Regions from separate parts of the Xanthomonas theicola genome, predicted to be linked through region 1. Evidence: riboswitches for the same ligand, from Rfam matches in the RefSeq annotation. Region 1 holds a riboswitch; the other holds the start of a gene.

Region 1 (3,204 bases):
GAGCCCGACCGCATCGCCAATGCCGCCAACCTGGCGGCATTGGTGTACCACGCGCTGCCGCGGCTGAACTGGGTCGGCTTCTATCTATACGACGGCAAGGAACTGGTGGTGGGGCCATTCCAGGGCCTGCCCGCCTGCGTGCGCATTCCGCTGCACAAGGGCGTGTGCGGCGCCGCCGCCAGTAGCGGCCAGACCCAGCGCATCGCCGATGTCGAGGCCTTTCCCGGGCATATCGCCTGCGATGCGGCGTCGCGCTCGGAACTGGTGGTGCCGCTGCTGCGCGATGGCACGTTGGTCGGCGTGTTCGACCTGGACAGTCCGGACCTGGCGCGCTTCGACGAGGATGACCAGCACGGCCTGGAGGCGATCGCCCGGGTCTACGTCGAGGCACTGCGGATGAGCCCGCGATGAGCACCGACAAGCTGCGCAACATCGGCCCCAAGAGCGCGGCCTGGCTGCGCCAGGTCGGCCTGCGCACGCAGCAGGACCTGGCCGCGGCCGGCGCGGTGGGCGCGTTCCTGAAGGTCAGGCGCGCCGGCTTCAAGCCCAGCCTCAATCTGCTGTACTCGCTGGAAGGCGCGCTGACCGGCTGCCACTGGCAGGAACTGCCCGAGGCGCGGCGCATGCAACTGCTCGGCGAACTGGAGACGGCCGCGGCGCAGTTGCCCGCACAGCGCGGCCTGCCGGTGGCCGGACCGGTGGCCACCACCCACTTCGACCGCGACGGCGACCGCAGCGACATGCCCTATGCGGACGACGCGTCCGGCGGCGATGCGTTCGACGCCGAACACGGGGACGAACGCGACGCCGATCGCCACGCCGGCGAGCGCGACGCCGACTGATCCGCGCGCGACCGCGGCGATCGCGTACAATCTCGCCGCTTCAAGGTGACCTGCCGGCCCCGGCCTGCAAGGTTGAAACGGGAAGCCGGTGCGTCTTGCGACAAGGCCGGCGCTGCCCCCGCAACGGTAAGCGATCCGCGCTGACGACTTGCGCCACTGTGCCTGGCATGGGAAGGCGTCGCAGCCGGGAGTTGACTCCCAGATCGCCAGCCCGGAGACCGGCCTTGCAGTCCACTGGTTGCGATGCGGAGGGCGTCGCGGCGTGCCGCGCCGCGTCTGGCGCCGTCCGCTCGCACCTTCCGTTCGCGACTCCTTCGCCGTCACAGCGCGCATCGGCGCGCCGGAGTTGCCCCATGCCGTCCCGCCTGCTTTCGGTCGCGATCGCGTCCGTCCTGTCCCTGCCCTCGCTGGCGCTCGCCGCCGATGCCGCCGCCGACCTGGACCAGGTCCTGGTCACCGCCACCCGCACCCAGATCTCGGTGGAGGACAGCGTGGTCCCGGCGCAGGTCATCGACCGCGCCGAGATCGAGCGCAGCCAGGCGACGTCGCTGGCGCAGCTGCTGCAGGGCCGCGCCGGCATCGGCGTCTCCAACCAGGGCGGGCTGGGCAAGCTGACCACGCTGAGCCTGCGCGGCAGCGAGTCGGACCACGTGCTGGTGCTGGTGGACGGCGTGCGCATCGGCTCGGCCAGCGCCGGCCTGGCCGCGTTCCAGGACCTGCCGTTGAGCCAGATCGAGCGCATCGAGATCGTGCGCGGCCCGCGCTCGAGTCTGTACGGCTCCGATGCGATCGGCGGCGTGATCCAGATCTTCACCCGCCGCGGCGGGCGGGGCCTGCAGCAGAACCTGCACCTGGGCGCCGGCAGCAACGGCCTGCGCGAAGCCAGCGCCGGCTTCAGCAACCGCGGCGAACGCGGCTGGCTGGCGGTGCAGGCCGGCTATCAAGACAGCGACGGCATCAACGCCTGCAACGGCTCGGCCACGCTGTTGGCCGGCTGCTTCGTCGACCAGCCGGACCGCGACGGCTACCGCAACGCCTCGCTCGGCGCGCGCGGCGGCTATGCGCTGAGCGACACCCTGCGCATCGAGGGGCAGGCGCTGAACATCGACAGCCGCAACGAATACGACGGCGACGCGCTGTTCGCCGGCAACGAGGCCGACAATACCCAGCAGGTGTTCGGCGGCAAGCTCGACTGGACCCCGTCCGAGCGCGTGCACGTGGCCGCCCAGCTCGGCCGCAACGCCGACCAGGCCGACAGCGACTACCGCGCCCCCGGCAGCAGCGCGCGCAGTTTCGTCAGCACGTTCGACAGCCGCCGCGACACCGCATCGCTACAGGGCGACTTCGGCTTGGCCGACGGCCATCTGCTCAGCGCCGGCGCCGACTGGCAGCGCGAGGAGGTCAGCGGCACCACCGCCTTCGACGTCGACCGGCGCGACAATACCGGCGTGTTCGCCGAGTACCAGGGCCGCATCGGCACGCAGCAGGTGCAGGCCAGCGTGCGCAGCGACGACAACGAGCAGTTCGGCCAGCACACCACCGGCAGCCTCGGCTGGGGCCTGGCGCTGGAGGGCGGTTTCAAACTCACCGCCAGCGTCGGCACCGGGTTCAAGGCGCCGACCTTCAACGACCTGTACTTCCCGTTCTCCGGCAACCCGCAGCTGAAGCCCGAGCAGTCCAAGAGCGGCAACCTGGGCGTGGCGCAGTACGCCGACGCCTGGAACTGGACCTTCAACGTGTACGAGAACCGCGTCGAGGACCTGATCTCCTACGACGCCGCCACCTTCCTGCCGGTCAACGTGGACCAAGCACGCATCCGCGGCGCCGAGCTGACCGGCTACGCCGCGCTGGCCGGCTGGGAACTGTCGGCGCAGCTGAGCCACACCGATCCGCGCAACCGCAGCGATGGCGGCAACCGCGACAACTGGCTGGCGCGGCGCGCGCACAACACCGCGCGGCTGGACGTGGACCGCGGCTTCGGCGCAGTCAAGCTCGGCGTGACCGCGTTCGGCAGCGGCCACCGCTACGACGACGCGGCCAACAGCGTGCGCGTGGCCGGCTACGGCACGCTGGACCTGCGCGTGGAATACGCGTTCGCGGCGGACTGGACGCTGCAGGCCAAGGCCAGCAACGTGTTCGACCGCGACTACCAGACCGTGAACTGGTACAACCAGCCCGGCCGCGAGTACGCGCTGGCCCTGCGCTACGCGCCGGCGGCACGCTGAGCTGGGAAGGGCTGCGCCACACGGCGCAGCCCTCCACACGAGCACCAATACGCATCCTGTGGGCCAGCCAACGTCGCTACAGCGCTCGGCTGTCGGGAACGCAAGCGCATTCCCAACTCAGGCATTTACAGTTGCTG
Region 2 (3,204 bases), 810 kb from region 1:
CACCAGCACGTCCAGCCCGATCTGCTCCTGCGCGCGCACGCAGCGCTCGGTCTCCGCGGCCAGGAACGCGTCGTACTCGGCGTCGCCGAGCTTGCCTGCCTTGTGCTGCGCGCGCGCCTGCCGCACCTGCGCGGTCTGCGGGAACGAGCCGATCGTGGTGGTTGGATAGGCCGGCAGCCGCAGCGCCGCCTGTTGCGCCTCGCGGCGCTGCGGATACGGCGACTGCCGGCGGCCTGCATCCTCGCCCAGCGCCGCCACCCGCCGCGCCACGTCGGGGCGATGCACGCGCGCGGACGCGCGCCGTGTCGCCAGCGCCTCGCGCGCCGCGTCCAGCTCGGCCTGCGCGTGCGGCAGTTCCTGCAGCGCATCGGCCAGCGTGCGCAGTTCCTGCAGCTTCTGTTTGGCGAAGGCCAGCCATGCGTACAGCTCGCGGTCCAACGCCTTTTCCTGTTCCAGGTCCACCGGCACGTGCAGCAGCGAGCACGATGGCGCCAGCCACAGGCGTTCGCGGCCGACATGCCCGGCCGCGTAGCGCGCCAGGGTCAGCGCGGTGTCCAGCGGCGTGCGCCACACGTTGCGGCCGTTGACCAGCCCGGCCGACAGCACGCGGTCGGCCGGCAACGCCTGCAGCACCGGGTCCAGCTGCGCCACGCCGCGCACCAGGTCCACGTGCAGGCCGTCGACCGGCAGCGCCGCCGCCAACTCCAGATTGTCGCCCAGTTCGCCGAAATACGTGGTCAGCAGCAGCTTCGGCCGCGGCGCCTGCGCCAGGAACGCGTAGGCGCGGCGGTAGGCGTCGCGCGCGGCGTCGTCCAGGTCCAGCACCAGCGCCGGCTCGTCGATCTGCACCCAACTGGCGCCGGCCGCGTCGAGCTGCTGCAGCAGCTCGGCGTAGACCGGCAGCAGGCCGTCCAACAGCGCCCAGCGATCGCTGCCGTCCACGGTCTTGGACAACAGCAGGAAGCTCACCGGCCCGATCAGCACCGGCCGCGTGGCGATGCCCAGCGCCTTGGCCTCCAGGAACTCGGCCAGCGGCTTGTCGCCGCGCAGGCGGAAATGCTGGCGCCGCGCCAGTTCCGGCACCAGGTAGTGGTAGTTGGTGTCGAACCACTTGGTCATTTCCAGCGCGTGCAGGTCCAGGCCGTCCTCCTGCGTGCCGCGCGCCATCGCGAAGTAGCCGGCCAGCGGATCGGCATCGGCCAGTGCGCGGTAGCGCTGCGGGATCGCGTCGAACAGGAACGCGGTGTCGAGCATCGCGTCGTACAGGCTGAAGTCGTTGCTGGGCGGCAGGTCCACCCCGGCCTCGACCTGCAGTCGCCAGTGCCGCTGGCGCAGCTGGCGCGCCGTGTCTTGCAGGCTTGCGCCGTCGGTGTCGCGGCGCCAGTAGCTTTCCAGCGCACGCTTGAGCTCGCGCCGCGCACCGATGCGCGGGAAGCCCAGGTTGGTCACGATCGTCATTTGCGTTTCCTCATTGCGTTCAAGGGCATTGAGGAACGAAGGAACCGCGCACCGTCCGCCCGTTTGCACGGGACGCCCGCCACGCCAGCGACCTCCGCCCCCGCGGGCGAGCCGGCGCCGCGCGGGCAGGCGGAAGCACGCAGCGCGGCGCACGGCCACGGCACGGCTTCCGGCCGCCTCCCCGCGGAAGCGCCAGGTCGAATCGGAAGACCACAGGTCCTCCGGCCGGGGCCGGTATTCGGGCTGATGGACGAGCGCACCATGCCGGCTGCGCGCCTACTGTCCGCCGCTTCCCAGGCCGGCATGCGCCGGCCCAGTGCCATTGACGGAGGTCGTTTCCATTCACCGCTGCGGGGCAGCTCCGGAATGGGCCAGGCGCTTGCGGCGCCTGGCCTTCACCGGATTCCCGTTTAAGTCCATCCCTTCATCCGAATGAAGCGATGGATACCTTCGGCCAGCGCACGATAGGCCGGATGCGGCGGTGGGTCAAGCCCACAGATGGTGATCCCGCCCGCACGGGCAGCACTTTTGCTGAAAATGCAGGGGCGCTTCGCTGGAAGACCGCAGGAGCACGTCGCCGCCGCGTTTGTCCCGCGCCATGCCGGGTTGCCGGTGCGCGCGCAGACGGAACCGCCCCGGGATACTTGGAATCTCCAACTGTTGAGAGGATGGCGTCATGAGCAAGCAGGCAGTGACGTATTGCCCGGACGTGCGGGAGCGGGCAGTTGGGCTGGTGCTGGAGCATCAAGGCGAGCACAGTTCGCCGTGGGCGGCGCTCGCGTCGATTGTCGGGAAGATCGGGAGGCCGTGCGCGGCGAGTGGGTCGAGGGGATCGCGCTGCTGCCACAGCCTCTCCGTGACGTGTCCCGACAGATCGCACAGGCGGGGGCGGCGTGTTCTCGCCTGCCCAAACTGCCCGGGCTTGGCCCGATCCTGCGCGCCACCCTGGCGGCTCGGCTTCCGGAGCTGGGCGCTGTGCATCCGCGCAAGATCGCCGCCCTGATCGGGCTGGCGCCGTTCAATCGCGCCAGCGGCCGCTGGCGCGGCCAACGCCGCATCCAGGGCGGGCGCGCCGACGTGCGCCAGGTGTTGTCCATGGCCACCTGGGCCTGGATCCGCGCCGGCTCCCCGCTGTCCCACACCTATGCGCGCCTCACCGCCGCAGGCAAGCCCGCCAAGGTCGCCATCGTCGCTGCATGCACAAATACCTGCGCTGGCTCAAGGCCATCGCACGCGATCAGGCTCCTTACGACTCTCCTGCGATCGCCTCTGCATGACAGTTGACTCCCACAAGTGCATGACCCCTGTAGGAGCGGTTTCAACCGCGAACAGGCCTTGCCGATAGATTCTGTCGCGATTGAAACCGCTCCTACAAAAAAGCGCCCGGCAGGTGCCGGGCGCTGGAGTCGAACTGCGTGCGGCTCGGCGGCCTATTTCCCGATCCAGCCTTCCAGCAGGTCGGAAAACTCGTCGGCGTGCTCTTCCTCCTGGGCCAGGATCTGCTCCAGGATGCGCTTGGTGGTGGTGTCCTTGTCGCCGACGAAGTTGATCATCTCGCGGTAGCTGTCGATGGCGATGCGCTCGGCGATCAGGTTTTCCTTGACCATGTCGCGCAGGTCCTCGCCTTCCTTGTACTCGGCGTGCGAGCGCGCGGTCAGGGTGTCGGGATTGAGGTCCGGTTCGCCGCCCAACTGCACGATGCGCTCGGCCAGCTTGTGCGCGTGTTCCTGCTCCTGCTGCGCGTGC

What was found. A riboswitch is a leader RNA that binds a small molecule or an ion and turns the genes downstream of it on or off. The one in region 1 is predicted to bind cobalamin.
Region 2: another riboswitch for cobalamin. It lies ahead of metE (5-methyltetrahydropteroyltriglutamate--homocysteine S-methyltransferase); the one in region 1 lies ahead of btuB (TonB-dependent vitamin B12 receptor).

What each region holds. Positions count from the first base shown of each region.
Region 1 covers NZ_CP049017.1:676,426-679,629, reverse strand. Annotated here, with positions in the region: gene G4Q83_RS02980 (GAF domain-containing protein) at 1-411, shown strand, start outside; gene G4Q83_RS02975 (TfoX/Sxy family protein) at 408-842, shown strand; cobalamin riboswitch at 869-1,083, shown strand; gene btuB (TonB-dependent vitamin B12 receptor) at 1,196-3,067, shown strand.
Region 2 covers NZ_CP049017.1:4,614,984-4,618,187, forward strand. Annotated here, with positions in the region: gene metE (5-methyltetrahydropteroyltriglutamate--homocysteine S-methyltransferase) at 1-1,458, opposite strand, end outside; cobalamin riboswitch at 1,671-1,926, opposite strand; gene G4Q83_RS21510 (transposase) at 2,320-2,742, shown strand; gene G4Q83_RS21515 (ferritin-like domain-containing protein) at 2,889-3,204, opposite strand, start outside.